Regions from separate parts of the Shewanella sp. ZOR0012 genome, predicted to be linked through region 1. Evidence: predicted binding sites of a transcription regulator. Region 1 holds the regulator's gene; each other region holds the start of a gene.

What was found. The regulator sigma-54, encoded in region 1, starts transcription at its own class of promoters, with help from an activator protein. The targets are predictions, from matches to a motif close to GTTGGCACGNNNNTNGNNT.
Region 2: a site for sigma-54 is predicted at 10,191-10,209, ahead of flgB (flagellar basal body rod protein FlgB). Genes of this name have one in related genera too.
Region 3: a site for sigma-54 is predicted at 6,910-6,928, ahead of flhA (flagellar biosynthesis protein FlhA). Genes of this name have one in related genera too.

Annotation. Positions count from the first base shown of each region.
Region 1 is NZ_JTLE01000094.1:3,572,629-3,583,974, reverse strand. It holds gene L976_RS17320 (MlaC/ttg2D family ABC transporter substrate-binding protein) at 1-448, opposite strand, end outside; gene mlaD (outer membrane lipid asymmetry maintenance protein MlaD) at 460-933, opposite strand; gene mlaE (lipid asymmetry maintenance ABC transporter permease subunit MlaE) at 988-1,773, opposite strand; gene mlaF (phospholipid ABC transporter ATP-binding protein MlaF) at 1,770-2,588, opposite strand; gene L976_RS17300 (KpsF/GutQ family sugar-phosphate isomerase) at 3,158-4,135, shown strand; gene kdsC (3-deoxy-manno-octulosonate-8-phosphatase KdsC) at 4,135-4,686, shown strand; gene lptC (LPS export ABC transporter periplasmic protein LptC) at 4,683-5,243, shown strand; gene lptA (lipopolysaccharide transport periplasmic protein LptA) at 5,230-5,781, shown strand; gene lptB (LPS export ABC transporter ATP-binding protein) at 5,778-6,509, shown strand; gene L976_RS17275 (RNA polymerase factor sigma-54) at 6,616-8,091, shown strand; gene hpf (ribosome hibernation promoting factor) at 8,120-8,407, shown strand; gene ptsN (PTS IIA-like nitrogen regulatory protein PtsN) at 8,410-8,853, shown strand; gene rapZ (RNase adapter RapZ) at 8,850-9,704, shown strand; gene L976_RS17255 (HPr family phosphocarrier protein) at 9,691-9,966, shown strand; gene mgtE (magnesium transporter) at 10,156-11,346, shown strand, end outside.
Region 2 is NZ_JTLE01000094.1:4,103,958-4,115,303, reverse strand. It holds gene flgL (flagellar hook-associated protein FlgL) at 1-445, opposite strand, end outside; gene flgK (flagellar hook-associated protein FlgK) at 457-2,382, opposite strand; gene flgJ (flagellar assembly peptidoglycan hydrolase FlgJ) at 2,423-3,577, opposite strand; gene L976_RS19745 (flagellar basal body P-ring protein FlgI) at 3,595-4,686, opposite strand; gene flgH (flagellar basal body L-ring protein FlgH) at 4,698-5,372, opposite strand; gene flgG (flagellar basal-body rod protein FlgG) at 5,385-6,173, opposite strand; gene flgF (flagellar basal-body rod protein FlgF) at 6,184-6,927, opposite strand; gene flgE (flagellar hook protein FlgE) at 7,099-8,460, opposite strand; gene flgD (flagellar hook assembly protein FlgD) at 8,530-9,309, opposite strand; gene flgC (flagellar basal body rod protein FlgC) at 9,334-9,750, opposite strand; gene flgB (flagellar basal body rod protein FlgB) at 9,753-10,157, opposite strand; gene L976_RS19705 (CheR family methyltransferase) at 10,301-11,140, opposite strand; gene L976_RS19700 (chemotaxis protein CheV) at 11,243-11,346, opposite strand, start outside.
Region 3 is NZ_JTLE01000094.1:4,136,481-4,145,515, reverse strand. It holds partial or broken gene L976_RS19915 (Hpt domain-containing protein) at 1-593, opposite strand, end outside; gene L976_RS19910 (protein phosphatase CheZ) at 609-1,346, opposite strand; gene cheY (chemotaxis response regulator CheY) at 1,360-1,743, opposite strand; gene L976_RS19900 (RNA polymerase sigma factor FliA) at 1,791-2,504, opposite strand; gene L976_RS19895 (MinD/ParA family protein) at 2,497-3,378, opposite strand; gene flhF (flagellar biosynthesis protein FlhF) at 3,383-4,762, opposite strand; gene flhA (flagellar biosynthesis protein FlhA) at 4,774-6,873, opposite strand; gene flhB (flagellar biosynthesis protein FlhB) at 7,268-8,398, opposite strand; gene fliR (flagellar biosynthetic protein FliR) at 8,416-9,035, opposite strand, start outside.

The DNA.
Region 1 (11,346 bases):
GCGGACGACCCGCTTCGATAATCTGTACGTTTACATCGACAATCTTCTCATTGCTGAAATCACTACCAGGCGAAAACTCCACTTTTTGGTTAGTGTATTCGGTAAAAGCTTGGGCATAGGTTGAAACTAAGTAGCCTTCAAAAGCATCGACGAAACGATTGCGCTGATCTTCAGTCGACTCTTTTAAATACTGACCTAACACTTTGTAAGAGGCGTATTTATAGTCGATGTAAGGCATTAATTCTTCACGCACAATCACCTTGAGATGATCCGCATCGGCGTCAATCAACGCCTTGTCTTTGTGGAACCGATCGAAGGTTTTGTTGGCAACAGATTTCACCATGGCATAAGGATCCATAGTGTTAACCTGAGCGTCATCCGCCAGTGCGGTCGTTGCAGTAAACATCCATACTAACGGCAGTAATAAGCGCGATAAGCGTTTAAACATAGCGGTAACCCCTATTTATCCTTTGAACCCATACTATATAAGAACTGACCAATCAGATCTTCTAACACTAATGCTGAGCGAGTATCGTCAATTTTGTCGCCATCCTTAAGCATACTCACGTCATCATCGACAAAGCCCGGTGTTAATCCGAGGAACTGCTCACCGAGCAAACCTGAAGTTAAAATAGCTAAGCTACTGGTTTCAGGAAATTTATCGAAACGCTTGTCCATCACAATCGTCACCACAGCCACCAGTTTGACTGGGTCTAAATCAATCTTACTCACGCGGCCAACCACGACGCCGCCGACCTTGACAGGAGAGCGTACCTTCAAGCCACCGATATTGGTGAAGTTGGCGGTGAGGGTATAGCTACTGTCGCTGGTCTGCACTTCGATATTGGCGACTTTAAACACCAACACTAAAAAGGCCGCTAAGCCCGTTAAGAGAAACACACCCACTAATAATTCAATTTTTCGTGTCAACATGCTCAGTTACCACTCTGTTAATCCGTCGATCTGTATCCTTGGCGCTGCAATCCGTTAGCGGCCAAACATCAGGGCTGTTAGTAAAAAGTCCAATGCCAATACGGCGAGGCTCGATTGCACCACAGTTGAAGTAGTTGCACGGCTGATCCCCTCTGGATTAGGGATCACTTGATAACCACGATATAACGCAATCCAAGTCACCACCACGGCAAATACGCCACTCTTAATCAGGCAGTTCACTATGTCTTGGCGCCATTCTACCGAGGCTTGCAGAATCGACCAGAAGGCACCACCATCGATCCCCTTCCATTCCACGCCCCCTAAATGGCCGCCATAAATACCTACCGCAGTAAACATCAGCGCCAACAACGGCATGCTTATTACACCCGCCCAAAAGCGTGGCGCAATGATTTGCCGCAGTGGGTCAATCGCCATCATCTCTAAGCTGGATAACTGCTCGGTACTCTTCATCAGACCGATTTCGGCGGTGAGTGCCGAACCTGCGCGGCCAGCAAATAACAACGCTGTAACCACGGGGCCAAGTTCACGCAGTAAACTTAAGGCCACCATCGGGCCTAAACTCTCCTCCGTACCAAACCCGACTAAGATGTTGTAGCCCTGCAGCGCCAATACCATGCCGATAAACAGGCCGGAGACCACAATAATGACCATAGATTGTACGCCGACCACATAGATTTGGCGCACTAATAATGGAAAACCTTTACGCACCCGAGGCCAACGAACAATCGCGCCCCACAGCATCAGGCCTGCACGGCCAAAACCGAGCACTAACTCGATAGCGCTGCGGCCAAGGTCGGCAATACTATCTAATAACTTCACTTGCCAACTCCTTTTGCCAATAATTCTTGCTGGTAATCCTTTGCCGGATAATGGAACGGCACAGGGCCATCTGGCGCACCTTGAATAAACTGCTTGAGCTGCGGATTATCCGCATGCTTTAACTCTTCAGGCGTGCCATGGGCAATAACTTTTTTATCTGCAACCACATACACATAATCTGCAATCCCGAGCACTTCATCCACATCGTGGGACACCACAACCGAGGTTAAATTAAGTGCATCGGAAAGTTCGCGGATAAGCTTAACCAGCACGCCCATAGAAATAGGGTCTTGTCCGGCAAAGGGTTCATCGTACATGACTATTTCTGGCTCAAGGGCTATCGCCCGAGCTAAGGCAGCGCGGCGCTGCATCCCACCGGATAACTCGCTGGGCATCATTTGCGCGGCGCCCCGCAGCCCAACGGCCTCAAGTTTCATCAGCACGATAGTCCGAATAATCTCTTCGGGCAGGCCTGAATGTTCACGTAGCGCAAAGGCAACGTTATCAAAGACGTTGATATCGGTGAATAATGCGCCACTTTGAAACAACATACTCATGCGCTTGCGCAGTTCGAATAATTCGCTACGGCTCGCCGCATGCACATCCTGTCCATCGAACAACACTTGGCCGCTATAGGGCGTTAATTGGCCGCCGATAAGCTTGAGCAAGGTGGTCTTACCTATGCCACTCGGTCCCATAATGGCGGTGACTTTGCCCCTAGGGATAGACAGGCTAATATCTTCATATATGACACGCTGGCCACGGCGAAAGCCCAAATGACGGATCTCAACCAACGGCGTTTGTTCTTGAGTCATGCTTGATTCCGATATTTGAAAAGAGGTGGCCTACGCTTCCTGCCCAGACCAATCGAAGAGCCGCAAATTGTACGTAATTGCGCTTTAACCTACAACAGAATCGACACTATCGTCCTACGATACTTTCAATTTGCCTCATTTCCAGCGAGAATGCGCCCTAAGTTTTCGCTCTGTGAAGCTAAAGTGTTACTTAATGTTTTCACCTGTGTTGATAAATTAGCAAAATGGTTTTGTAAACGGTCAAGACATAAGCTAATTGATACAAAGATAATGTGAGTACAACTTAACTTAAAAACGCTATTGAGTTCTGCAATTAAGCATCAAACTGGCCATCATAGTTACCTTACTCACTGCGGGTGGCAAAAGGGAAATACCAAAGACGATGATATTGCTCAAGGCATTCAATGGCTAAACGATATATTCTGCCCTAATGCCTAGGCGCAGAGCTTAAACAATAGCATGCGACTCAAAGTAACAAGCCGTTAATTTTATCATCTTTATCGCGTACCAAATTGTGCTATTCCAATCCCATACGGGGCGACAAAGACAATGCAAGAAGAGAGATAGACATGGTAGACCAATCACAATTGCGCCAGTGGGGCTGTAAAGTCATCGATATTGAAAAATCGGCCCTCGACAATCTTTATCAATATGTCGATTCCGTTGAATTCGCCCAAGCCTGCGAGTTAATCCTCAACTGCACCGGCAAAGTCATCGTGATGGGGATGGGGAAATCTGGCCATATTGGTAATAAAATCTCTGCTACCCTCGCCAGCACTGGCACCCCAGCCTTCTTTGTGCATCCTGGCGAAGCCAGCCATGGCGACTTAGGCGTACTCTCTGATAATGATATTATCCTCGCCATTTCAAACTCGGGTGAATCGAGCGAAATCCTTGCGCTGATGCCCGTTATCCAACGTAAAGCCATTCCCGTGATTGCCATGACGGGCAAACCTGAGTCCACGATGGCACGTTTGGCCAAAATTCATTTATGTATTGAAGTGCCTGAAGAAGCCTGTCCGCTCGGGCTTGCGCCAACCTCGAGCACCACCGCAACCTTAGTGATGGGTGATGCGATGGCCATTGCGCTGCTGCAAGCCAAAGGCTTTACTCGGGAAGACTTTGCAATGTCTCACCCAGGCGGTGCCCTAGGACGTAAGCTGCTGCTTAAAGTCAGCAACGTGATGCACAGTGGCGATGATTTACCACTGGTTAAACACGATATTTGCATCACCGATGCCCTGTATGAAATCTCCAAGAAGGGCCTAGGCATGACGGCGGTGATCGATGAACAAAACAAACTCGTGGGTATTTTTACCGACGGCGACCTACGCCGCGTTATCGATGCCCAAGTCAACCTACGCACCACGCCTATCGCCGATGTGATGACGCGAAACTGTGTCACAATTACTGAAAACGTCTTGGCAGCGCAAGCGCTGCAAGTGATGGATTCCAAAAATATCAACGGCCTGATAGTGATAGATAAAGACAATCATCCTGTCGGTGCGCTCAATATGCTCGATATGGTTAAAGCGGGAGTCATTTAATGCCACAGCAAGGATTTTACGGCCCGATCAGCGATGATGTGTGGCAAAGAGCGCAAAAAATTAAACTGCTGATCTGCGATGTGGACGGGGTATTTTCTGACGGCCGCATTTATTTAAGCAACTCGGGTGAAGAGCTCAAAGCCTTCCATACCCGCGATGGTTATGGCGTGCGTTCATTATTGACCAGTGGCTTTAATCTGGCCGTGATAACAGGCCGCCAGTCTAAAATTGTTGAAAACCGCATGACGGCCCTCGGTGTAACCCATATTTATCAAGGTGTGGATAATAAATTTGTCCCCTATGAAGAACTGCTGTCGCTCTACAATGTCACACCAGAAGAAGTTGCCTATATCGGTGATGATATTGTCGACCTGCCAGTGATGAATGTCGTCGGTCTTGCCGTCTGTGTCGCCGATGGACATCCCTATGTGCGCCAACACGCCCATTTTGTGACCCAGTTAAATGGTGGTCATGGTGCGCTCAGAGAGCTGACAGATCTGTTACTTCTGAGTCAAAACAAATTTACCTCAGCCCATGGGATGAGCATATGAGTCGTGTGACCCTCGCCATTATTGCTTTTTTTGGTACTGCACTCGTGCTGTATTGGCAGGTCCAACAAAAACGCGGTGGCGATACCGATAGCAGCCTGAATGATACAGACAGGCCCGACTACATTATCGAAGATCTGCGCAGCATCGAGTTTAACGAGCAAGGACAAGTCAATAGTCGCGTCACGGCAAAGCACATGGAACACTATGAGCTTAAAAACCAAACCGACTTTATTCAGCCTGTCTATCTTGTGTATCCCGACCAAGGTAAAGCAAAATGGCAGATCAGAGCCGATCAAGGTCGACTCAACAAAGATACTGGCAAGGTTGTATTAGAAAATAATGTTATTATCGATGCCATCAGCCCTGGTGAACCGATACAAACCTTGTCCACCAGTTTTTTAGAACTCGATCTCAACACAATGATAATGACCTCTGACCGCATCATTTACGTCACAGGGAAAGATTTTAATATTCAAGGGCAAGGCCTTTATGCCGACCTTAACGCGCAGGAAGTGCAATTGACCAGTCAGGTAGTAGGAACCTATGAAGCAAAATAACATATTACTTGCCAGCCTAATGCTAATGATAAGCATGAATGCCTTCGCCAAGATCGGTGACTTACAGCAAGAAGTGAAAATTAAAGCCGTCAGTCAAACTGCGGACATTAAAAACAATCAGATCATTTTCTTCGGCCCCGTTGAAGTTGTTCAAGGCTCAATTAAAATCCATGCGGATCAACTCCGTGCATTTTCTGTCGAAGGCGAAAATAGTAAAGTCTTACTGGCTACAGGAAATCCAGCAACCTACAGCCAAATCCTTGATGATGGCCGCCCTGCATCTGCTAGCGCCAAAGAGATTCGCTATGAAATGGCCACTCGGACGTTGACCCTAACTGGTACAGCGACCCTAGACCAAGCGGGTAGTCAAGTTACAGGCAATTTAATTCGTTACGATATTATTCAGCAAAAACTGATCGCCGAAAGTAGCGGCAATGGTGATGATCGCGTAATTACCATTATTCAACCTGATAATTATCAGGAAGAACTCAAAAATACACCAACAGATAAACCTGTGAAAAAACAGGATTCTAAATGACCCAAATCACCTTAAAAGCACAGAATCTCGCCAAGAGTTATAAAAGCCGCCAGGTTGTCAAAGATGTCAGCCTGACAGTAAAAACGGGTCAAGTCGTCGGTCTACTCGGCCCTAACGGTGCGGGTAAAACCACCACCTTTTACATGGTCGTGGGCTTAGTTAAAAGCGATAAAGGCCATATCTTTATCGACGATGATGATTTAACCGCCGATCCTATGCATCTGCGTGCCCGCAAAGGTATTGGTTACCTACCACAGGAAGCGAGTATCTTTCGTAAATTAACCGTACACGACAACATCATGGCGGTACTGCAAACCCGTAAAGAGCTCAATAGTGACCAGCGCGAAGAAGCACTAGAGCAACTGCTAGAAGAGTTCCATATCACCCATATTCGTGACAGCCAAGGCATGTCCTTATCGGGCGGTGAACGTCGCCGCGTCGAAATTGCCCGCGCCTTAGCGGCCAACCCCAAGTTTATTCTGCTTGATGAGCCCTTTGCGGGCGTTGATCCGATCTCCGTTATCGATATCAAGAAAATTATCGAGCAGCTTAAGAGCCGAGGCCTTGGAGTACTTATCACAGACCACAATGTGCGCGAGACCTTAGACGTCTGTGAACATGCTTACATTGTGAGTCACGGTAATCTTATTGCCGAGGGCACACCCGCAGAGATCTTAGACAATCAGCAAGTTAGGGCTGTGTACTTAGGTGAACAATTCAGGCTATAGTTACTAAAACAAAGCTAATAAGCCTTGAATTTGAGAGCGCTAGGCTCCATCCATATGATATCAAGCGACCTAAACTCACAATAATAACCTAGGGATCAGCGGTAACATGAAAGCGTCACTCCAGCTCAAACTGGGTCAACAGTTAACCATGACGCCACAACTTCAGCAGGCCATTCGCCTGCTGCAACTGTCGTCATTGGAACTGCAACAAGAAATCCAGCAAGCCTTAGACTCTAATCCTCTTCTCGAGCTGGAAGAGGAGCAATTTGACGCGCCTAGCGAACGTAAGCAAGATATCGCCGATACCGACTTTAGCGAAACGACTGCCCAGCCACAGGAACAAGATAATTCCACCGTGGACATTGCCGAGTCGCTGACCAAAGAATCTCTGCCCGAAGAGTTACCCATGGATACCACTTGGGATGAAGTATTTACCGCATCGCCAAACTCAGGTTCTGGCGCCAGCCGTGAAGATGACATGCCCTTCCAAGGGGAAACTAGCGAGGGGTTGTACGAACATTTAGAATGGCAAAAAAACCTCACACCCTTCTCTGAAACCGATTTAGCCATTGCCACCGCGATTATTGATGCCATTGACGATCAAGGTTATCTCACTCAAAGCACTGAAGATATCCTCGAAGCCATGGGCAATCCCGAGATTGAACTCGACGAAGTTGAAGCCGTGCTCAAGCGTATTCAACATTTCGACCCCGTTGGTGTCGCGGCAAGGGATTTAAGCGAATGTTTACTGATCCAGCTATCTCATTTTTCGCCTGATACCCCTCACATCGAAAACGCCCGCATGCTGATCAAAGATCATTTAGATCTGATCGCCGCTCGCGACTTTAGGCTGTTAATGCGTAAGACCAAACTGAAAGAGGACGAGTTAAGGGACAGTATTGCGCTGATCCAAACCTTGAACCCTCGTCCCGGTTTACTCATCACCCCTGTCGATGAAGAATATGTGATCCCCGATGTATCGGTGTCGAAGAAAAACGGCCGTTGGGTGGTCGAATTAAACCCTGACTGCATGCCAAAAATCAACGTAAATCAGCAATATGCAGCAATGGCCCGAAGTTCAAAAAATCAAGCTGATAGCCAATTTATTCGTGGCCATCTGCAAGAAGCCAAGTGGTTTATTAAAAGCCTTGAAAGCCGTAACGAAACACTGCTCAAGGTGGCAAACTGCATAGTGCAATACCAACAGGGTTTCTTCGAATACGGTGAAGAAGCCATGAAACCTATGGTCCTAAACGATATCGCCGAGGCGGTAGAGATGCATGAGTCCACCATTTCACGGGTGACCACACAAAAATACATGCATACCCCAAAAGGACTTTTTGAACTAAAATATTTCTTCTCAAGCCACGTCGGGACGGATGATGGCGGTGAGTGCTCATCCACAGCAATCAGAGCTTTCATTAAGAAACTGGTTGCAGCGGAAAACCAGAAAAAACCATTAAGCGACAGCAAGATGGCTCAACTTCTGGCAGAACAGGGAATTAACGTTGCGCGCAGAACCATTGCGAAGTACCGAGAAGCGATGCTTATTCCCCCTTCCAATCAGCGTAAAAGTTTATAGCCTATTGTGAGTATCGGAGGACGTTTCTATGCAAATAAACCTAAGTGGACACCATATCGAGATTACTGAATCGTTACGGGCATATGTTGAGGAAAAGTTTTCAAAACTTGAACGTCATTTCGAACAGATCAATAATGTGCACGTTGTGCTCAATGTTGAGAAAATGCAACAGATTGCCGAAGCGAGAATCAACCTCACCGGTGGTGAAGTCTTCGCGACTTCAGAGCATGCAGATATGTATGCTGCCATAGACGTCCTGATTGATAAACTTGATCGTCAGGTTATTAAACACAAAGAGAAGTTAACAAAACACTAGCAATGGAACTTCGTACCATACTGCGGCCGGAGTGCACAACCTGCGCCACTCCGGGCAGTAAGAAAAAGGTACTGGAACTCATCAGCGACTTAGCCGCTGCCCAGTACCCCACCCTCTCATCTCAAGAGATCTTCGAAAGCCTCGTGGCGCGCGAAAAGATGGGTAGCACAGGTATAGGTAACGGTATCGCCATTCCACATGGTCGATTAACCGATATAACACAACCCATAGCGATATTGATAAAATGTGAGGAGCCGATAGCCTTTGATGCTATCGATAAACAACCCGTCGATATTTTATTTGCACTACTCGTGCCTGCCGACCAATGTCAGCAGCACCTAAGTACCTTGTCATGCATGGCTGAAAAGCTCAGTGACAAGCAAATATTAAAACAATTGCGCAAGACGCATGATGAAACGGAACTCTATCAGGTAATCATTGGATGAAACTGGTCATAGTGTCAGGGCGTTCAGGCTCAGGCAAATCGGTCGCACTTAGAGTGCTTGAAGATCTCGGCTACTATTGTGTCGATAATTTGCCTTTGCCTTTGATTGGCAGTTTGCTTGAACAGCTCAAAGGCAGTAACGATCTCGTTGCTATCAGTGTTGACGTGCGCAATTTACCAGAGCAAGACAAAGTGCTGGTTAAACAGCTTGCCAGCCTGCCTACGGGCACTGAACTCACCAGCTTCTTCTTAAACTCCAGCGATAAAGTGTTGCTCAAACGCTACAGTGAAACGCGGCGCTTACATCCCTTATCTAAGAGCCGAGTGTCACTGCAAGAAGCCATCAAGCTTGAAGGCAAATTGCTCGAGCCGCTGTCACAGCAGATGGATCACTATATAGATACCTCGAATCTGAATATCTATGAACTCAGCGACCAAGTGCGGCAAATACTCCTTGGCAGTGTCGATAAGGAACTGGTGATCAACTTCGAGTCCTTCGGTTTTAAGCATGGTATGCCGACCGAAGCTGACTTTATGTTTGATGTGCGCTTTTTGCCAAATCCCCATTGGGAACCGGAGCTTAGACCTCTCACCGGTTTAGATGAACCCGTAGCGGAGTTTTTAAATCGCCAGCCACTGGTGAATAAGTTCATCTGGCAAATCGAGAATTTGCTCGAAACCTGGTTGCCCCATTTAGAGCGCAATAATCGTAGCTATCTCACGATTGCGATTGGTTGCACAGGTGGCCAACACCGCTCAGTCTATGTAGCTGAGCAACTAGCTAAACGTTTTAGTAATGGCAAACATAAAGTCAATGCGCGCCATCGAGAGTTGAGCCATGCCAAAACTTGAGCGCCAAGTCACCATCTGCAATAAACTCGGCTTACATGCCCGCGCCGCCACAAAGCTCGTAGTGCTTGCTTCTGAGTTTGATGCCAGCATTACGCTGATCCAAGGTGAAAAACAGGCCTCTGCCGCCAGTGTATTGGGTTTACTCATGCTCGAGACGGGCATGGGTAAAACCATCACCCTCATCGCCGAAGGCCCGGATGCCGAGCCTGCACTTAATGCCATTTGTGCCCTTATCGACGCTAAGTTTGACGAAGCCTGCTGATGGTATCATCTCGATGATCCCTGCCGGTATTCAGTATCCTGTTTGGTTTTGATTTCAGCACCTTATACCAGTAAAACACATTTGTGACTCGACGCCCTCCCGTGCGCTAAATTACAATGTACTGCTGCGCTTTGGCTTAAGTCCTCAATAGCTAAACGCCAACCCATCCACCGCCGCCATGGAGGAAACATGCCTGTAGAAGCCTCAGACAGTTTACAAGCCGAACACCGTCTCGACCAACTGAGTCAAGCCCTCAACAGTGGTATGTTTGTGCATGTCAGGCAAATGCTACAAAATATGGCGCCGTCAGATATCGCATTGATTTTAGAATCGTCACCTCCCAAAGCTCGGCAAGTGTTATGGCAACTCGTCGATCAAGATCAGCTCGGGGATATTCTCGATGAACTCAGCGAAGAGTTAAAAGACCCGCTGATCAGCACCATGAGTCCAGAGCGAGTCGCCAAGGCTACCGCCAGCATGGATACGGACGATCTGGCTTATATTCTGCGAAGCCTGCCAGATACTGTGTATAAACAAGTATTACAGTCGATGAGTCTGCAAAACCGGCAGCGAGTCGAGCAAGCGCTCTCTTATCCCGATGAGACCGCAGGCAGCCTAATGAACACAGATACTGTGACCTTAAGACCCGATGTCAATATCGATGTGGTACTGCGTTATTTGCGCCAACGGGGCAACCTGCCCGACACTACCGATACTTTATACGTGGTGGATAAACACGATCGCGTGCTTGGTGGGGTCAAACTTGCGGATCTGCTCACCTGCGATCCCAATACTCATATCAGCAGCATTATCGATACCGATATCGAGAGCATTCCCGTGGGCATGTCCGACAGTGAAGTGGCACAACTGTTCGAGCGCCATGACTGGGTGTCAGCGCCCGTGGTCGATAGTGAGGGCAAGTTGCTCGGCCGGATCACCATCGATGACGTGGTGGATGTTATCCGTGAAGACGCCGAGCACTCTATGATGGGGATGGCGGGGATGGACGATGATGAAGACACCTTCGCCCCAGTACTCAAAAGTACCTTCCGCCGTTCGCTCTGGCTCACTATCAACCTATTTGCGGCTCTGCTGGCGGCCTCTGTCAGCAATATGTTTGAGGGCACTATTGAACAGTTTGCCACGATTGCGATTTTAATGACGATTGTACCGAGCATGGGCGGCGTCGCAGGTAATCAAACCTTGGCCCTAGTAATCCGCGGGATAGCCCTAGGCCATATTGGCCAAAGTAATGCCCGCTGGCTGATAGGCAAAGAGCTCGCGATTGGCTTTTTGAATGGCTTAATGTGGTCGATGTTAGTGTTTATCGCGGTATTAGTTTGGAAAGATGATATGGCGCTTGCCAGCCTGATTGGCGGT
Region 2 (11,346 bases), 530 kb from region 1:
CAAAAGAGAAGGGTTGTTTGTCGGTACTAAACCCAGAGAACAGATAATTACCCGATTCATCTTTGCTATTGGCAATAGAGAGTAGTTCTTCAAGACTATCTTTCATCTCATCGGCAATCATTTGCCGCTCTGAGTCAGATAAAGTGCCGTTGACAGCACGCATCAACTGTTCACGAATAGAACCTGTTAAGTCTTCCGCACTGCCCAACTTGCTTTCTGTAACGGCAAGGCGGTTATTGGCATAGTCGATATTCTTCATAAATTGATCGACTAAGGCATTACGTTGATTTAGGTTGTCGATACCTAAAGCGGCAACAGGGTCATCCCCAGAGGTGTTGACCTTTTTGCCAGTGCTAAGCTGTTCTAAAATTTTGCTCGTTGCGGTTTGTTTTTGCAGCACGCTAGTAATACTTTGATTAAAGAGCTGCGCGGTTGATAATCGCATCGTCACTTCTCCTAACGCACTGAAGTCAATAGACTGTCAAAAATTTGCTGCGCGGTTGACATAATTCGCGCAGAAGCCTGATAAGCTTGTTGAAAACGCATCAGGTTGGCCGCTTCTTCATCTAAGTTCACGCCTGATTCACTTTCAACTCGGGTATAAGCTTGCTTATAAATGGCTTCTGCAGACCCCACTCGTACTTCAGCTGCTTTTGTTTGACTGCCAATATCCTGTTTGGTCTTTTGAAATACGTCTGCAAGCGTTGACTTACCACCATTCATCACTTTGGTTTCACTCAGTTTTGCCATCGCAACGGCGTTGGTGTTATCGCCCTCTGCAAAAGATAAATCGAAGGTAAATTTGTCACCTGCGGCTGCGCCGCTACTCTCAACTTCAAAGGTAAAACCAAATGCACTGATGCTCGGTGGCGTATAAGGCGCAGCAGCACCGAGTGATGCGCCTGATGCATCAAACGCTTCAAAGGTCGGCGGCACGGCAGTTGTATTTAACTGAATAGTCAGCTCACCCCCTTTTACAGGGAAATTCGCCGCATTACGGTCAGTAATTTGCGTGAGCTTAACTTGAGTGTTACCTGAGTTCGCAGTATCTGCGGTAATTTTGGGCGCCGCGGCAGCGATACCTTTAGGATCGGTCATCACTACTTCAATGCCATTCGCGGCCCCTGCGGTTGGACGAATGGCAAATCTGTCTCCAGAGGCCATGGCGCCAGCTTTAATATCAATAGAAAATCCAGCACCGCCTTCTAACTTAGTGCCGTTTAAGGTAAGCGGCGTTATCGCGCCAGTTTGCGTATCTCTCAGTTGATAGGTCGACGGCGCCGTAAACGACAGTTCATATGAACCACCCGTTAAGGTACTGGTATCATCAATATTGACGCCTAAGGTTGCGTTACCTGTATTACCAGAAAGACCAGCAACACGGCCTAAGGACATTAGAGGATCGTTAATATCTTTGAACATATTTGCGCCAACTTGGCCATTAAGATCAAATCCTTGCGCTTGCAGTTTATTAAAGCTGTCTGCAACCCCTAAGGCCAATTGATCAAGCTCTAAGCTCGCAGGCATCAAAGTTTGGTCACGGTATTCAAACAATGCCCCCAACTGCCCTCCTAACTTGCTAGGATCGGCTTTTACGCTTTGTGAGCCAATGGTCGATACCAATTGCAATTCGTTGGGGAAGGGATCGCCCGTCGTCGTGCTCATCGACATCGCCACTTCCCCCGAAACCAACATGATAGAACCGCCTAACATGATGCTCTTTGCCCCATTATCCAAGGGGATCACATTCACCTGCGCATACTGACTTAACTCTTGCACAAGCGCGTCTTGCTTATCTAATAAAATCGGATCTTGATTAGGCGATTTCATCAACTCAAGATTGAGATTAGCAAGTTCAGTGCTGATCTCATTAATGCGCTTAGTCATCCCAGTGATTTGATCATTGGTTTGATTTAGCTGCCCGTTCAAGGTTGACTGCATTTGATTCAAGCTATTTGCCAGTTGTTTGGCATCATTTAAGGTTGAGCTACGAATACCTAAATCAGCAGGTAAGTCTGCCAAGCTATTTAAGCCTGCAAACAAATCGTTCAAGCTCTGTGGTATCACTTTACCAATTTGGGAGAAAATTTGGTCCAGCTCACTAAGCTTGCCATAGCTAGCCTCAGCCGCACTCAGAGTCGTTTGGCCAATACGCAGTTCGCGCGAGGCATAGTCATTATAAATACGTTTTACATCAGAAACATATGTCCCAGTACCGTAAAAACCATTTCCAAGACGTTGAGAATCTAAGGTGGTTTGGGTTGCCACTTGTCGGTGATAACCCGCGGTATTGGCGTTAGCAATGTTATTACTGGTCACCCCTAGTTGCGACTGAGAAGCGAGCACCCCTGTACGGGCAATGTTTAATAGATCGATAGCCATTAGCCGATACTCCTCAACATTAATGTCTTATGAAGAATGATCATTTGTCTTCTCCTGGCAGTATCGATTTCAGCTCTTCACTGATGGACTGCATGACTTTAATCACTTTTTCAGCATATTTTGGATCGGTAGCGTAACCCGCATCCTGCAATGCACGGATAAACTGAGTCGGTGACGCTGCCACTTTCTTGGCATCTTGATAGCGCTCACCGTCAGCAATAAAGGAAACAAAATCGTTAAAACTATGCTCAAAATCGTTGTAAACCCGGAAATCGGCTTTTTGTCTAACGGCAATACCCTGCTCAAACTCCAAGGTACTCACGTTAGCTTTATCACCCAGCCAACGACGATCCGCTTTAATATTGAATAAGTTATGGCTAGGAGCGCCGTTATTTCCGCGAACAATTTTTTGCCCCCAACCAGTCTCGAGGGCCGATTGAGCCAATAACACTTCAGGTTTAGTGCCAAGGGCTTTAGCGGCTTTTTCTGCATGGGGATATAACGTCGCTAAAAATTCTTCACGGCTACCAAACTTAAGCGTCTTTTGCGTTTCTCTAAATGCCACTGTCGGCAATATTTGGCCGCTGATAACAGGTTCTATCGGTGATAAGGGTTGCTCAGACCAGCTTGGCTTAGGTGTATCTATCGCCAACAAGCGTTCAGGTCGGTCAATGTCTAAGGAAGAAGTGACACCATCGGCCTTTTCAAATTCAACATTTGGACGCGCTATCGATGCAGGCACACCTTGTACGGCTTGTTCTGAAGTGTTGCTATTTATAGCTTCAGCAGTCGATGGGGCTTGAACAGGAATATTAAACGCTTTAGCGTCATGTTCTAGTTTCATGCCACCATCATTACGTAGCACCGATGCAGGTGTTAGCTGGCTTGACTCAGGAGACAACTGCTGCACCATCATATCAGCCAGCCCCAGCACACCTTTATCCGATAAGTCGACGGACAATTGCTGATCCCGCATCTGCTCATAAAATTTGGTGTATTGACTATTGAGAGGACTGTCTGACTCGAACACCGCATTAGCATCACGCATGCTCTTCATCAGCATTTGCACAAAAACGCCTTCAAATTGTTGGGCGACTTTTTTCAAAGCGCCCTTTTCATCTTTCTGAGCCTGGGCGCGCAGGTTATCGAGCCCGCCCAGATCAAGAAAATGTGATGAACTTGAAAGCTTTTCCATGATTTTCCCGACAGAAATTAGATGATGATAAGTTCACCATGCAAAGCACCTGCCACTTTTAACGCCTCCAGAATGGCAAGGACATCTGAAGGGGCTGCACCGACCAAATTCACGGCGCGCACTAATTCATCTAAGGTCGTGCCGGGATTAAACATAAACATCCTGCGATCACTTTCAGTCGCATTTATCGTGCTATTGCTGGTCACTGTTGTTTGGCCATTGGCTAGCGCATTTGGCTGAGACACCTGAGTCGCTTCGGCGATCGTCACCGTCAAACCACCATGAGTCACAGCCGCAGGTAATAACTTGACGTTCTGCCCAACGACTATCGTGCCAGTACGCGAATTCACAATCACTTTGGCAGACTCTTCAGCAGGTTCCACCTCAATATTTTCGAGCGTAGCTAAAAAAGACACCCGTTGTGATACATCCCTTGGCGCACTGACCTGAATCGACGTTGCATCCAACGGGCGCGCCATATCAGGGCCGAGCAGATCATTAATCGCATCGGCCATACGCTGCGCGGTCGAAAAATCCGAGCGACGTAAGTTAAACGTCAAATAATCGCCAGTAGAAAACGGCGTAGCCACACTGCGTTCAACAATTGCGCCGTTAGGAATACGGCCAACCGTTGGCGTGTTTTGAATCACTTTCGAACCATCCAAACCATCGGCACTAAAACCACTTACCACTAAGCTGCCTTGGGCAATCGCATATACATTGCCATCAACCCCTTTGAGGAAGGTTTGCAGTAACGTCCCACCACGTAAGCTTTTTGCTTCACCTAGGCTTGAAACGGTCACATCCAATTCTTGGCCTGGTTTAATAAACGCTGGCATATCGGCATGCACAGCAACCACGGCCACGTTTTTGATTTTGGGTCTAAAATTTTCAGGCAAATTGATGCCGAAATTTTTAAGCATGGTGGTGAATGTTTGCTCTGTGTAATTGGTTTTCTCACCCGTACCAGGCAACCCCACTACTAAGCCATAACCAATTAACTGGTTATTTCGTACCCCTTGCACATTAGCAATATCTTTAATGCGTTCAGCCTGGCTTGGCATCGAAAACGCCAACATAACAACGGCCAAAATGAGTTTATATTTCATGATATGACTCCTTAGAAGGGCCACCAATCGCTCATAAAGAACTGGCTTAACCAGCCCACTTTTTGCGCTTCGGCGAAAGTACCAGTACCGCTATATTGAATACGCGCATTGGCCATACGGGTTGAATCAATGGTGTTATCTGGCTTGATATCCTGCGAGCGCACAATACCGGTCACGCGAATAAACTCATCACCATTGTTGATTGAAATCCACTTTTCACCGCGCACAACTAAGTTACCGTTATTGAGCACTTGCATAATATTGGCGGAGATACTGCCATCTAAGCTATTGCTTTGATCTGCATCGGATTCACGCTTAGTATTCATGCTGTCTTTGTAGCGTAAATCGAGGGGAATACCGCCTAAAGACACATTGCTCCCGCCGGCATAAATGGGATCGAGTGTCATATCAGAACCTTTTTTGATCTGATTACCGGCACTCTTTTTCGCCTGAGTCGCTTCTTTCAACACGATAGTGATAATGTCACCGACTTTATGGGCACGAATATCCGAGTAAAGACTCGCCGCTTGGCTATCTTGGTAAATCGACCCCGTTGCAGCAATTTTAGTCGGTGGTGCTTCGGGATAAACTGGGGCATAGAAGGGATCATCCGCAATCGGCTTCTTTGGAGTTGAACTACATGCCGCCAGCAAGAGCGTACTAGCCAATAGTAGATATCTAGCCATGATCATGTGCCTCTATAGATTCTGATTCACATAAGCCAGCATCTGATCGACCGCCGAAATCACTTTGGAGTTCATCTCGTAGATCCGCTGACTTTCAATGAGGTTAACTAGCTCTTCGGTCACGTTCACGTTAGAGGTTTCTAACGCACCTTGACGAATCGCTCCCATACCATCAAGTGATGCAGTGCCTTGAATAGGCGTACCACTCGCACCAGTTTCGGTGTATAGGTTTTGTCCCATAGGATCTAAACCCGACGGGTTAATAAAGTCGGTCATACTTAGCTGCCCAACGACCTGGTTTTCCGCCGCACCTGGTGTTTTTACCGAAACTTCCCCTTCAGCAGAGACCGTAATACTGGTTGCATCCTCAGGAATAGTGATCGCAGGTTGCAACACATAACCCGAACCCGGCGTGACAATTTGCCCTGTATCATCTAAGGTAAATTGACCATTACGGGTATAAGCCGTAGTCCCATCGGGGAGCTGCACTTCGAAAAATCCAGGACCTTCAATCATCAAATCGAGCGAGTTATCCGTGGTCAGCATATTGCCTTGGGTAAACATTTTTTGGGTGGCTACCACCTTGGTACCCGCACCAATGTTCAAACCGTTTGGCAACTTAGTGTTAGAGGCGCTGATCCCACCCGCTTGGTTAACAGTTTGATAAAGTAAGTCCTCAAATACCGCGCGGCTTTTTTTATAGCCCACAGTGCTGGCGTTAGCGACGTTGTTTGAAATCACCGCAATATCGGTTTGCTGTGCGTCTAAGCCAGTTTTACTAATCCATAACGCTGGATGCATAATTTATCTCCTAACTAATCCGCATTAATGAGGATGAAGCGCGGTCATTTTCTTCCGCGGTTTTCATCATCTTCACTTGCAATTCAAATTGTCGCTGTAGGTCGATTAAGGACACCATCTCATCCACGGGATTGACGTTACTGCCCTCTACAGCACCACTTTCTACAAATACACTGGGATCGGCAGGCGCCGGATCACCGGATACCAAACGGAACAACCCATCCTCGCCGCGCATCATTTGTGCATTGCCAGGGTTTACTAACTTTAATCTTCCTACCTCTTCGACGACTTCTGTCGTCGCACCTTGAGGACGAACAGAGATAATCCCATCCTGTGAAATAGTGACCTTTTCAATTGGCAGCGGTAACACAATCGGTCCGGCATCACCCATCACGGGATTACCACGGTCGTTATGCAATAAACCTGTTGAGTCAAAACTGAGACTGCCAGAACGGGTATAAGCTTCACTACCATCCTGTGCTTGCACGGCAAACCAACCGTCACCTTTAATGGCAACGTCAAGATCGCGTCCAGTAGATTTAATCGGGCCCGAACGAAAATTGGCGGAGGGGGTTTCAACCATGGCAAAGACCCTTGTCGGCAATCCTTCACCAAAGGCTTGCATCGATCTGGCTTGCGCCATATCCGACTTAAATCCATCGGTATTTGCGTTGGCTAAGTTGTTGGCACGCAACGCCAACTCATTCATATTTTGCTTAGCGCCGCTCATGGAGATATAAAGGAATTTGTCCACAGACTGCTCCGTCAAAGTTTCAACCTGACAATAGCAAAGCAAGCATCATGCCAATAAAATAAGCAGCTAGTTAACTGATAAATTAGGAGATTTTAATAAACGAATGAATGCACAACAGAAAGAGGCTAAGTGTTGCCGCTTGCGGCAACACTTAGCAGAGACAAGATTAACTTAACGAATTTGCAGAACAGTTTGTTGCAGAGTGTTATTCACTTCCAGCGTACGTGAGTTGGCTTGGAAGTTACGTTGTGCCGAAATCAAATCCACCAGCTCAGTCGTCAAGTCAATGTTAGATTGCTCTAACGCTGAAGAACTGAGACTACCAAACGTACCACTGTTAGGCTCACCAGCCAGCGCAGGACCTGACGATAAACTGGCTTTCCACGAGGTATTACCCACTTGTGTCAACCCTTGTTCGTTTGCAAAGCGAACTAAAGCAACGCGGGCTAATGGCACTGTTGAACCATTGGAGTAACTGGCAGTGATCAAACCATCTTCACCAATTTCGACATTGGTTAAACGCCCTACTGTGGTACCGTCCTGTGATAATTCAGTGGCGGCAAAGGGAGCTGAATATTGGGTTGGTGCATTAAATTTAATAGTCACGGCTTGAGTGCCATCAGCACCAGGGCCTAACACGCCAGCGCCGCCAACCCCTAGCGCTTCGGTGGCGACGACTGCCGGATCACTCCCAGTATACACACCGACAGAATTAAACTTCAGAACCGATCCCTTCCAGCCGCCAGCCGTTTGAGCTGTGCCAGAAGCATCGGGAGTGCCATCACCATTGGTGTCAGTCTGATATGTACCAGCAGGGCCAGAAATATCAACTTGTTTACCATCAATGGCATAGTATGCAACCCAGTTGTTTTCACCATTATATGAGCCATTATTTGGCTTGACGAAATAGGTCGTCATGATATGTGGCTCACCCAGAGAGTCATAAATCGTCATGGATGTCACACTGTTATAGGTTTTGGAGTCTAAAGGATCAAAAGCAGCAGGGTCGAGTGAACCTTCTTTTGCATTTAAATTCATCTGCAAAGTCACGTTTTCAGTTTGAACAGGGCTACCTGCAGTATCAGGAATTTGTACTGGCTTAGCTGTCGTTAAACTGACAGAGGTAGAGTTACCATCTTTGTCTACTGGAAAGGTCTGCAAAAAATTCCCAGCAGAGTCAACCATATAATTATTTTTGTCGACTTTGAAAGCACCTGCCCGAGTAAACTGATGATCCAAGGTACCTATCTCGGACGCAGTTACAAAAAAGCCACCGCCTTTAATCGCTAAATCTAACGAGTTATTCGTCAGTTGCAAACTACCTTGGTGGAATTGCTGCGCCACTTGGCTCGTAGCCACACCGCCACCCACAGCGGTTTTTGAGTTTGAGAAAATTGAATTAGCGTAAACATCCGCAAATTCAGCACGCGACTCTTTAAAGCCAATGGTGTTAGCATTCGCGATATTGTTCGCAGTAGTGTTCAAATCTTTCTGCGCAGCAGAAATGCCACTCAATGCAATGTTAAACGACATAATTCACCTCTACATTTGCTCAATTCAATGATGGACAAGTGTGATGTCCATTTACAATCTTGATTACGATTAAACTTCACTAATCGCAAGTACATCCGACAGTTTAAAGGCCATTCCACCCTTGAGATTCAAAATGGCGCCAGTCGCTGCAGTACCTAAAGAAACACTGGTCACATGCGCATAGGTCGATACAGCTAACGCTTGTGATTTATCATTCACTAAACCCGATGCTTTAATAGAGTAATTACCAGCAGCAACGGGTTCTCCTTTATCATTCAAACCATCCCACTTGACATCAGTGTTACCACCCTTACTACCATCAACAGTAAATGTTCTAACGACCTGCCCTTTATCATCTTCGATTCGAACATTAATGACGGGAATTTTCTCTGAAGTACTGATCACACCATTTAAGCCAGGGCTTTCTGCAGAGATATAACCCGTATCAGTCGGTAATAGCACTTTTCGCCCAACTAATCCCGATGCTTGCAAAGCTTGGCTTGATGTCATCACACTGTTTAAATTAACAATTTGATCATTTAACTTAGAAATGCCATCGACAGTAGAAAAAGATGCCATCTGTGCAATCATCTGGTCGTTATCAACGGGCTTGAAGGGATCCTGCATCGATAACTGCTGGCTGAGTAATGAGAAAAAATCCTCTTGAGTGAGCTGCTGACTCTTAGCCTCTGGAACAGCAGAACTATTCGGCAAACGTAATCCATCCAAAAATGGGTTACCTGTCGAGCTAGTCGAGGTTTTCGTGGTATTGGTTGATACCGTATTCGATTGAGTGTTTGTTTGAGTCAGCTGCGATGAGGTTTGACTCAGTTGGTTAATGAGGCTCACAACGTACCTCCTAAATAACGCATATTATTTACCCATCCCAAGTGTTTGTTGCAGCATAGATTTTGCCGCCTCAGCCACTTGAACATTCATCTGATATGAGCGAGAAGCTGAAATCATGTCAGCCATTTCTTCCATGACATTGACATTTGGTTTGTAAATAAAGCCATCAGCATCCGCCATCGGATGATCCGGCGAATACTCTTTTAATAGGGGCTTATCACTCTCGACTATGCCTTTCACCGTGACACCTTGGGAAGCTTGTTGCTGACTTTGCGCCTTGGCCATTTCGGCTTCGAAAATAGGATGACGAGAACGGTAAGTTTTATCTACACTGCTGGAGACTGAATCTGCGTTAGCAATGTTACTCGCGGTAGTATTTAGCCGCAGAGACTGGGCTGACATGCCAGACCCCGCAACATCGAAGATATTAAATAAACTCATGATTAATCCCCTCTCAGCGCTTTTTTCATACCGCTAAATTTACTGTCTAAAAAACCCAGAGACATTTGATATTCGAGAGCATTTTGCATAAATGCTGATTGCTCTTGTTGAACGTCGACAGTATTGCCATCCCCAGTATCGGGTTGATTCGGCACTCGAAATTTAACGTACTGCCCGGTTAGCTGCGCTAGCCCAAAATGCTGCTCATCAGCGGTCATATCTAAGCTATTACGCTGTTGTTGCTGGGTTTTAGCAACATTTAAGGCGGCAGAAAAATCGACGTCACGGGCTTTATAATGTGGCGTATCAGCATTTGCGATATTGCTTGAAATCACTTCAGCCCGCTCAGCACGGATCCCCAACGTGAATTGGTGAACACCCAGTGCCTTATCAAAATTAATCGCCATAAAATTGCCTCCATCGTGTCACTCACGGGAACAAAGCAATTCATGTGCCAATACTTTTATGGGAGGTAATAAAGTTTGTGAGGGATATAGCAGATAAAAAAATTACCGAACTATGCCGGTAATTATCAATTAAAATCAAACCCTTAAGTTTTCTTTTGGTAATAAATGCCAGGGTTACAACGAACCATATCAAATTCATCAGTAAGGCCAGCAATGGATTCGGATGCGCCTAAAAAGAGGATACCTTTGGGATTTAACGCGGCAGCAAATTGCCGCAAAATTTTTGCTTTTGCCTCAGGGGCAAAATAGATCAACACATTTCGGCAAAAAATAATGTCAAACTTACCCAACAAAGTGTAACTCTCGAGCAAGTTATGAGCTCGGAAATTGACGAGACGTTTAACGTTATCCTTTATGCGCATGTTGCCAGAAGGCAAAGCATCAAAAAACTGCCGCTTACGTTCTTCAGACAATCCACGTGCTAACGCTAAACTATCATACTCAGCATTTTTACATCGCTCCAACATAGAAGGAGAAAGATCCGTTGCTTGAATCGAGGCACCACCAGGCAGCGCCCCTGGTTTTTTTTGCTGGTACTCTAATATGGTCATTGCTAAAGAATATGGCTCTTGACCCGACGAGCAAGCTGCAGACCATATCTTTAAAGGTCTACCTAACTTACTGTATTCTGGTAATAGCACATTATTAAGCAATTCAAATGGATAACGATCACGAAACCATAAGGTTTCATTAGTGGTCATGGCATCAATAACTTCAGCTCGTAAAGCTCGTTCCGTGGGTTTCATCGAATGCTTTACCACATCGGATAACGAAGGAAGGTTATATTTGCCCATCAATGGCGCGAGACGACTACGTACGAGGTATTGTTTATTTTCACCTAGCACGATGCCGCTATGTTGTTCTAAGAACAACCTAAATTGATTATATTCTGCTTCAGCGAGTGATTTATCAGGCACATTCACGTCCTAGATCCTATAGCAAGCACCAAAATAAGTGCACAACAATCATGTAATAAGGGCTAGATTATAGCGTAAAGCTCAACTAGGCACTAACCCACACTCTCACTACAAACTTAAATGCTTGTTCACTGCCGCAGCTAATTCGTCAGGGTTAAATTTTGCGATAAAGTCATTGGCACCAACCTTTTGTACCATGGCTTGGTTAAAGA
Region 3 (9,035 bases), 560 kb from region 1:
CCACTACCGTGCAGTGCATCAAGCAAAGCCTCAAACTCCGCTTCATTAATCTCATCAATACTTGAGTTTGAAGAACTCACAGCCTCAACAGGCATCTCTTCAACTGCGACAACGTCAACAACAGTTTCAATAACGGGCTCGGGTTCGGGCTCAGCAATAGATTCAGGCTCTGACGCAGTTTGTCCTAATTCTGACGGCAGAGGCTCACCAGAACTAAGTAACTTTAACTTTGCAAGTAATGCAGCATCAGCAGGATCTTGTTGCTCTCCCTGCTGGGTTTGAGCAAACATGGTGTTAATCGCATCAACAGCCTGAAGAATAATATCCATTAATTCTGCTGTGACACTGCGCTTGCCAGTACGCAATAAATCGAATGTGTTTTCTGCCTCATGGCAGACATCAACCATGGGAGTCAAACTTAGGAAACCTGCGCCGCCCTTTACGGTGTGAAACCCCCTAAAAATGGCATTTAGCAAGTCAGTATCATCAGGATTATTCTCAAGGGCAACAAGCTGCTCTTGAAGCAACTCTAATATTTCCCCCGCCTCGATTAAAAAGTCCTGGAGTATCTCTTCATCTACATCAAAGGCCATCAAATTGACTCCCAGTTAGAAACCCAGACTCGATAGCAGATCATCCACTTCGTCTTGACCTGTTACTACATCTTGACGAAGCTCGGCATTCATTATCGGCCCTTCAGCTTCAATATTATTTTTCTGAGTAATCTGACTCTCAATTATTGGCTGCTCACCAAACACCGTCAGCATAGACACCAGATTACTTTCAACTTCCATCACTAGATCGATTACCCTGCGGATCATTTGTCCAGTCAGGTCTTGAAAATCCTGCGCCATCAATATTTGGTTGAGCAATTCGCGTAATCGGTTTGAGTCCAATTCACTTCGCGACATCAAATGCTGAACGTTATGGCAAAGCACCTTAAAATCACTGAGGGCAATTTCACGACGCATTAATTTGTCCCACGATGGCATCACTTGTTGGATGTTCGCGGTTAATGCATTCGCTAACGGCAAGCACTCCTCAACAGCATCCATAGTCTTATTTGCAGCTTGTTCAGTCATGTCAATGACATAACTTAGCCGTTCCTTAGCATCGGGTATTTCTGTATTGGCTAACTCAACTAACCGATTATCGATTTGGAAATCCATAAGAGCGCTATGCAATTGGCGAGTGAGTTTGCCTACCTCATCAAAAAGTTCCCTCTGAAGAGGAGCTGCCAGTTCTCTTAATAAATCATCAGCTTGATTTTGTTCATTCGCGCTTAACAGTTCGACTAAACGCTGAGCATGCTCGAGCGTGATGAGCCCTGATGTATGTGACTTCATAGCTCATCCCTGCTTAAGCGAGTCGTTCGAATATTTTATCTAGCTTCTCTTTCAATGTTGCTGCGGTAAAAGGCTTTACCACATACCCATTCACACCCGCTTGTGCAGCAGCAATAATTTGTTCACGTTTTGCCTCGGCAGTGACCATTAATACCGGTAGATGCTTCAAGGAGTCATCGGCCCTAATGGCTTTAAGTAAATCGATACCCTGCATGCCTGGCATATTCCAGTCTGTAACGACAAAATCAAAATCGCCTTTTTGCAACATTGGCAAGGCGGTTGAGCCATCGTCCGCTTCCTGGGTGTTGTTAAAGCCCAAGTCTCGCAACAAGTTCTTGATGATACGTCTCATTGTCGAAAAGTCATCAACGATGAGAATCTTCATATTCTTGTCCAAGGTTTCCTCCGGTGAGCTGACATTCAGTGCTCAATTAATAATTATACTTATGTCCAATGCTTGAGTTTGCCTTTGAGTCGCAACATTGCCTGACTTAATATCTGGCTAACACGCGATTCGCTTACCTCAAGAATGGCGCCAATCTCTTTTAAATTCAATGCTTCATCGTAGTATAACGATAGCACTAGCGCGTCCCTTTCGGGCAATAATTTTATCGCCTCAACAAGTGCAGAATGAAACTGGGTTTCTGCCAAGACCTCAAACGTACCATCGCTAATATCATCGCTTGTAGTGAGTATATCCTGTGATACGCCTAAGTCTTCTATCCCTATGATTTTACCAACAGAAACATCATTAAGAATATGATGGTACTCATCGAGCGTCATATCAAGTTTTTCTGCAATTTCTGTGTCGCGCGCATCACGACCTAGCACTTGCTCTAATTCATCAATGGCTTGGGCAACTCGACGATTATTTCGGTGGACAGAACGAGGAACCCAATCGCCACGGCGGATTTCATCCAACATGGCGCCACGGATCCTTATGCCGGCGAAGGTTTCAAACTTTGCACCTTTACCGCCATCAAACTTAGATGATGCTTCTAATAATCCCATCATCCCCGCCTGTAGCAGGTCATCTAACTGCACAGAGGCAGGTAATCTGGCGAGCAAGTGATGTGCAATTCTTTTAACCAACGGTGCATACTGTTCAACGATTGACGTTTTATTGTCTAAACAAGTATACGCTGCGGCTTTATTCACTCGTTTTTTCCTCTTGAAAATCTGGTCGTTGAACTAAGCGCTCAACGAAAAACTCCAAATGCCCACCAGGTTGCTGTGGTACTGGCCAGCTCATAATTTTATTCGCTAGACCTTGGTAAGCAATTGCAGCGGGAGACTTAGGATAAGCTTCAACCACTAACTTTTGCTTGCGAACCGATTTACGCAAATTTTCATCAAATGGAATGGTCGCAACTAATTCAAGTGCCACGTCCAAGAATCTGTCGGTCACTTTACTGAGTTTAGCAAACAATTCCATACCTTCGCGTAAACTACGCACCATATTTGCAACAATTTTAAAGCGGAAGACGCCGTGTTCACGGCTGAGGATTTTGATTAACGCATAGGCGTCAGTAATAGACGTTGGTTCGTCACAAACAACAACCAACACATCCTGTGACGCACGGGAGAAACTGAGTACCATGTCAGAAATCCCCGCGGCAGTATCCACGATGAGAATATCAAACTGGGTGCGCATCTCACTGAAAGCACGAATTAAGCCCGCATGTTGCGCAGGACTTAGCTCTACCATGCCCTGAGTACCCGATGTAGCTGGCACAATCCCAATACCTTTAGGCCCCCGGACAATAATGTCATCTAACTCAGCATCGCCAGACAATACATGGGAAAGGTTACGTTCAGCACGGATCCCTAACATGACATCGACGTTTGCTAAGCCAAGGTCAGCATCAAGCACTAAGACACGCTTGCCCTTCTCGGCTAATGCTACAGCAGTATTGATGGATACGCTGGTTTTACCCACACCACCTTTACCACCCGTAACCGCGATTACTTTCACTTTTTCGTTATAGGGTTGATTAATCATACGTAAACCACTTGCTTGATCCAGGGTCATAACTCTACTCAAATGCACAGGTCATATTATCTGACCACGCTGTGTCTGGTAACGATTGTTGTTCTGTGTTTTCTAAGGCCGCTAATGCTTGCTCAGCGAGCATCAAAGTATCAGCAACTTTCATATCTTCGGGCACTCGCTGCCCATCCGTAACATAACTTAATGGCAATCCACTTTGGATCAACACACTTAATGCGCCCGCTAAAGACACAGATTCATCAAGTTTGGTGAGTACAACACCAGATAAGGGAATGCGTTTAAAGTGATTTACAGCATCTTGCAGCACGCGGCGCTGTCCTGTGGCAGACAGTACCAGATAACTGCGGATAGGTATTCTGCTATTTGCAGTTAAATTATCAAGTTGCTGGTAAAGCCGCATATCTCGTTGGCCCATACCCGCGGTATCTATCAATACTAGCTTGCGATTTCTAAACTGATACAGAATTTGCTCTAGTTCAGCAAGGTCATGGGCTTGTTTGACTGGGCAGCCCATGATTTTGCCATAGGTGGCCAATTGCTCATAGGCGCCAATACGATAATGATCTGTGGTAATCAATGCCACTTGGTCAGCACCATGGTGAGCAGCAAAGCGTGCGGCCAGTTTAGCCAAGGAAGTGGTTTTCCCCACACCAGTGGGACCAACTAATGCCACAATACCGCCTTGCTTAACAATATCATCACCTTGATTATCAAGCATATTCGCAAGACTTTGCGGCAGTGCACGAACTAATTCTGCAGGAGTATAGTGTTGGCTCAGCGCAGCTAATTTGTTTGCCACCGCTGGTGAAAACTCGGCCTCCAACAACTTTGACTCCAGCATGGCACCGACAGGGTCGATACGCTTTTTATGCTCAGTCATCAATGCTGAAACCTGATGGGTCAACAAATTACGTAAGGATGATAACTCGTCGCGCATGGCTTCAAGATCGGCATTTTGCTTTTGCGAACTCTGTGACTTTTTATCGAAGGGATTGCCCATATCACGGCGCTCAGCTTTAGGCGCAGCTGCGGTAGCTTGTAATCCTTTAGCCCATGCAGGAAGCTCTGCATCTTGTTGTTGATGCGTGAGTTGTTGGTTTAAACGATTTTGTTGCTTCTCAAGCAAGGCTTGGAGTGAGTCCGCTGGCGCCGAGGGTTTTAGCTTAGTTTCAGCGCGGATCGGCGCTTTGGCGCCGAGCGAAACTAAGTCATCACTCACATCCATAAAGGTCGGAGTGGCAGCAGGCGCTTTCGCTTTTGGCTCGTCGTAGTCAACGGCAGCGACAATCTCAATACCGCCATTCACCTTTTTATTGGACATAATCACCGCATCGGAGCCGAGCGTGTCCTTCACTTGGGCCAGTGCAGCACGCATGTCTTTGGCAAAAAAACGTTTAATCTTCACTTATGCGTCCTCTACTGGCCGACGGCAGACACTATGCGTATTTGCTTTTCATCGGGGATTTCTTGGTAAGAAATCACTCTGAGATTAGGAATAGTATATTTAACAAAGCGAGACAGTGTCGCACGTAACATACCTGACGTTAGCAAAATAGCGGGCTGGCCAACCATTTCTTGCTTTTGAGCGGCATCCGCTAAGGATTGCTGCATACGCTCTGCAAGACCTGGCTCGATATTTGGACCATCGCCACCAGTTGCTTGCATTGATTGATGCAACATCTGTTCCAATTCTGGCGCCAAAGTTATGACAGGTATTTCGAGTTCAGGGCCTGAGATCTCTTGAACTATCATGCGCTTCAATGCGATACGCACCGCTGCCGTTAACACTTCAGTATCGTTACTCTTAGTGCCGTATTCTAACAAAGTTTGCACTATGGTACGCAAGTCTCTGACAGAAACTCCTTCATTTAATAGGTTTTGCATCACTTTTACGACATTTCCGAGCGGCATCACATCAGGAATAAAGCCATCCACCAACTTAGGCGAGTGTTTAGCAAGCATATCCATCAGTTGTTGCACTTCTTCGTAGCCTAAAAGTTTTGCTGCATTATTCGTCAATATTTGGCTGATATGAGTTGCCACTACCGTCGCTGCATCCACTACCGTATACCCTAAGGTTTGGGCATGTTCACGCAGCTCAGGGGCAATCCACACGGCTTCGAGACCAAAGGCAGGATCACGGGTCTCAATGCCATCTAACTTACCGTACACTTGTCCCGGATTAATGGCGAGCTCGCAGTCATGGCGAATATCCGCCTCACCCACAACAACGCCCATAAGAGAAATACGATAGGCATTAGGCGAAAGGTCTAAATTGTCACGTATGTGAACCGCAGGAACCAAGAATCCCAATTCTTGCGAAAGCTTTTTACGTACGCCCTTGATCCGGCTGAGTAATTCTCCACCTTGACCTTTATCGACTAAGGGAATCAAACGGTAACCCACTTCAAGACCAATAGTGTCGACATGATGCACATCGTCCCAGCTAAGTTCCTTAGGCTCTCTTTCGGCTCTTTCCGTTGGGCCCGTTTTGACTTGTTCGAGGGCTTTGGCACGTTTAGCCTCATTACGTTTAAATATAAAATAAGCCGCACATCCCGTTAAAACGGCGAAACTTAAAAACGCCATATGCGGCATTCCAGGCACAATCCCCATAACGAACAATACGCCAGCAGCAATCCCTAGCGATTTATGACTGTCAAACATCTGACTCATCAACATCTGACCCATATCGCCAGATTCATTTTGGCGAGTTACCATCAATGCCGCAGCAATTGACAGTAATAAGCCTGGGATTTGGGCGACTAACCCGTCACCTATTGTTAAGAGGGTATAAATTTCAACCGCTTGAGAGAATGTCAAACCATGCTGCACAATCCCGATAATAAAACCACCGAGAATGTTGATCACTAAAATCATGATACCCGCGATAGCATCGCCCTTAACGAACTTAGACGCACCGTCCATTGCGCCATAGAAGTCAGCTTCGCGGGTGACTTCAGCCCGCCTAGTTCTGGCTTGATCTTGATTAATAATCCCCGCATTTAAGTCAGCATCAATTGCCATTTGCTTACCAGGCATCGCATCCAAGGTAAAGCGAGCACTCACCTCAGCAATCCGGCCAGCACCTTTGGTAACAACAGCAAAGTTGATAATAATCAGAATGATAAATACAACTAGACCAACGGCATAGTTACCACCAATCACTACGGAGCCAAAGGCTTCAATGACCTTACCCGCCGCATCACCACCGTTGTGACCTTCGAGTAATACCACACGGGTCGATGCCACGTTAAGTGCAAGTCGAAGCAGTGTCGCAACTAATAAAACGGTTGGAAAGGCAGCAAAGTCTAAAGGTCTATCGGTATAAATCGCGACCAAAAGCACAATCAAGGCTAAAGCAATGTTAAAGGAAAATAAGATGTCGAGTAGAAACGGGGGAATTGGCAGTACAATCATCGCCAATGCTGCAAGCACTAGTGCTGGCGTACCTATGCCCTTAAAAGAGCTTAGCTTCAACTGTTTTACTTGGCCTAAGGAGGCTTTAACATCCATTCACAGATACCTAAACTTTGACGTATAACTGCCTAAAAGCAAAAAGCACGCCAACAACTAACAATCAGGTAGTAAAGCTAATATGTAGCTAGCTAACTTTACGTTAGAGCACTATTTACTCGTTACTACGACTTGTTGAGATTTCAAGATTATATTTTGTTCATTCTGGCGCGAAACGAAGAAAGATGTGTGGTTGTTCTACTCAAATGACGAGCTGCTTTTATGACAGAAAGTAAGAGTAAGGGCTTACAAGACGATTACTGATGGCTGCATTTGGCTGGCTTTTCTGCCGCGTTATCGTCCGTTTATGTAGAATAACTACACAGCACGGACTTTGCCTTGCATAAAAGCCAGCCTAATTGCTGCAAAAATAACCATGAAACGTCAACACGCCCTAGTACTTCAGATCTTCAGGAATAGGTTGATTAACGGGAATAGGGATAGGTTTGCGGCCACGCCCTTTTTGATACTGCCTTAACTGGAATACATAAGCGAGTACCTGTGCTACCGCGGTAAATAGACCTTCAGGGACTTGTTGATCAAGTTTCGTTGTATGGTAAATAGCCCGCGCAAGTGGTGGTGCAGTAACAATGGCAATATTATGCGCCCTTGCTACCTCACGAATTTTAAAGGCAACCTCATCGACGCCCTTAGCAATCACAAACGGTGCTGCAGAGCGCTTAACATCATATTTTATCGCCACTGCATAGTGCTCAGGGTTCACCACAATCACATCCGCATTGGGAACTTCGGCCATCATGCGTCGCTGCGCTAATTCACGCTGCATTTGGCGGACTCGCCCTTTGACCTCAGGTTTACCCTCGGTATCTTTATACTCGTCTTTGACCTCCTGCTTTGTCATTTTCAGCTGTTTATTATGGTTCCAGATCTGAAATGGCACATCGATTACCACAATGAATAATACGGAAGAGCAAAGTAGGATAAACATCCATACCAGTAAATCTAAGGCGTGGTAGACATTCCCAGGAAGGTGATCGGCAGAAAGGAGTAAAATATCATTAAAGTAATGATTTAGAAGAAAATATGCCGCCAACGCAACAACAGAAAACTTAGCAATGCCCTTCGTTAATTCAACCAAGGCTTGCACACCAAACATCCGTTTAAAACCCGCAATCGGGCTCATTTTGCTGGCTTTAGGCATCATGGCTTGGGTAGAAAAATTCATTCCACCAAGGGACACGTTTCCGATAAATGCCACCACCACAATCAGCAGCATAATCTTAAGCAACGGCCAACCTATTTCGCCGCCGACAACGCCCCAGACATTAAACATTTGATTAGTATCAAAAATTGCAGCTCTATCCATGGTAAACACACGTTCAAACACATTGGAAAGTGCTTTTGCAATACCAGGACCGAGCATATACAGTCCTGTTGCAGCCGAAAGCAGAACTGTGGCCGTACCTAATTCTTTGGAACGGGCAACCTGACCTTTTTCCCGCGCCTGTTCGAGGCGCCTCCCGGTGGGTTCCTCGCTGCGTTCGCCGCTACTTTCTTCAGCCATTACGCGTTCCTATCCGGTTAAAGTATGCCATCAGCTTGACACTGAAGCCCTAAAATATCACACAGCAAAAGCTGTGCCGATGACCATACTTCATCGAAATGAGCCATAACAGGAGTTAAGGTTAACCATAAAATTAACAATCCACCGATCATCGTAATCGGAAAACCAATCGAAAAAATGTTTAGCTGTGGTGCAGCGCGGGTCATAACCCCAAAGGATAAATTGACTACCAATAACGCGATAATTGCTGACAGCGACATAGTTAATGCCGCGCCAAACATATAAGACCCCCATTCCGCCAACGCGCGATAGCTGGTCAACGTTAATCCCACATTAGAAATCGGCAGTGTATCAAAACTGGCCACAAGCATACGGATCATCAACAGATGACCATCAACAGCTAAAAAAATTAAGGTTGCGAGCAACAGGAAGAAGTTACCAATCACTGGAGTTTGTTGTCCTGAACTCGGATCAACCATAGAGGCAAAACCTAAGCTGGTCTGCATGCCGATAATCTGACCCGTTAACACAAAGGTTTGCATCACCATTTGGGTCACAAAACCCATGGCAACACCAATAATAATTTGCTGTGCAGTAATAAAAACGGCGCTTAAGGAAAAGAGTTCTGCATCCTTAA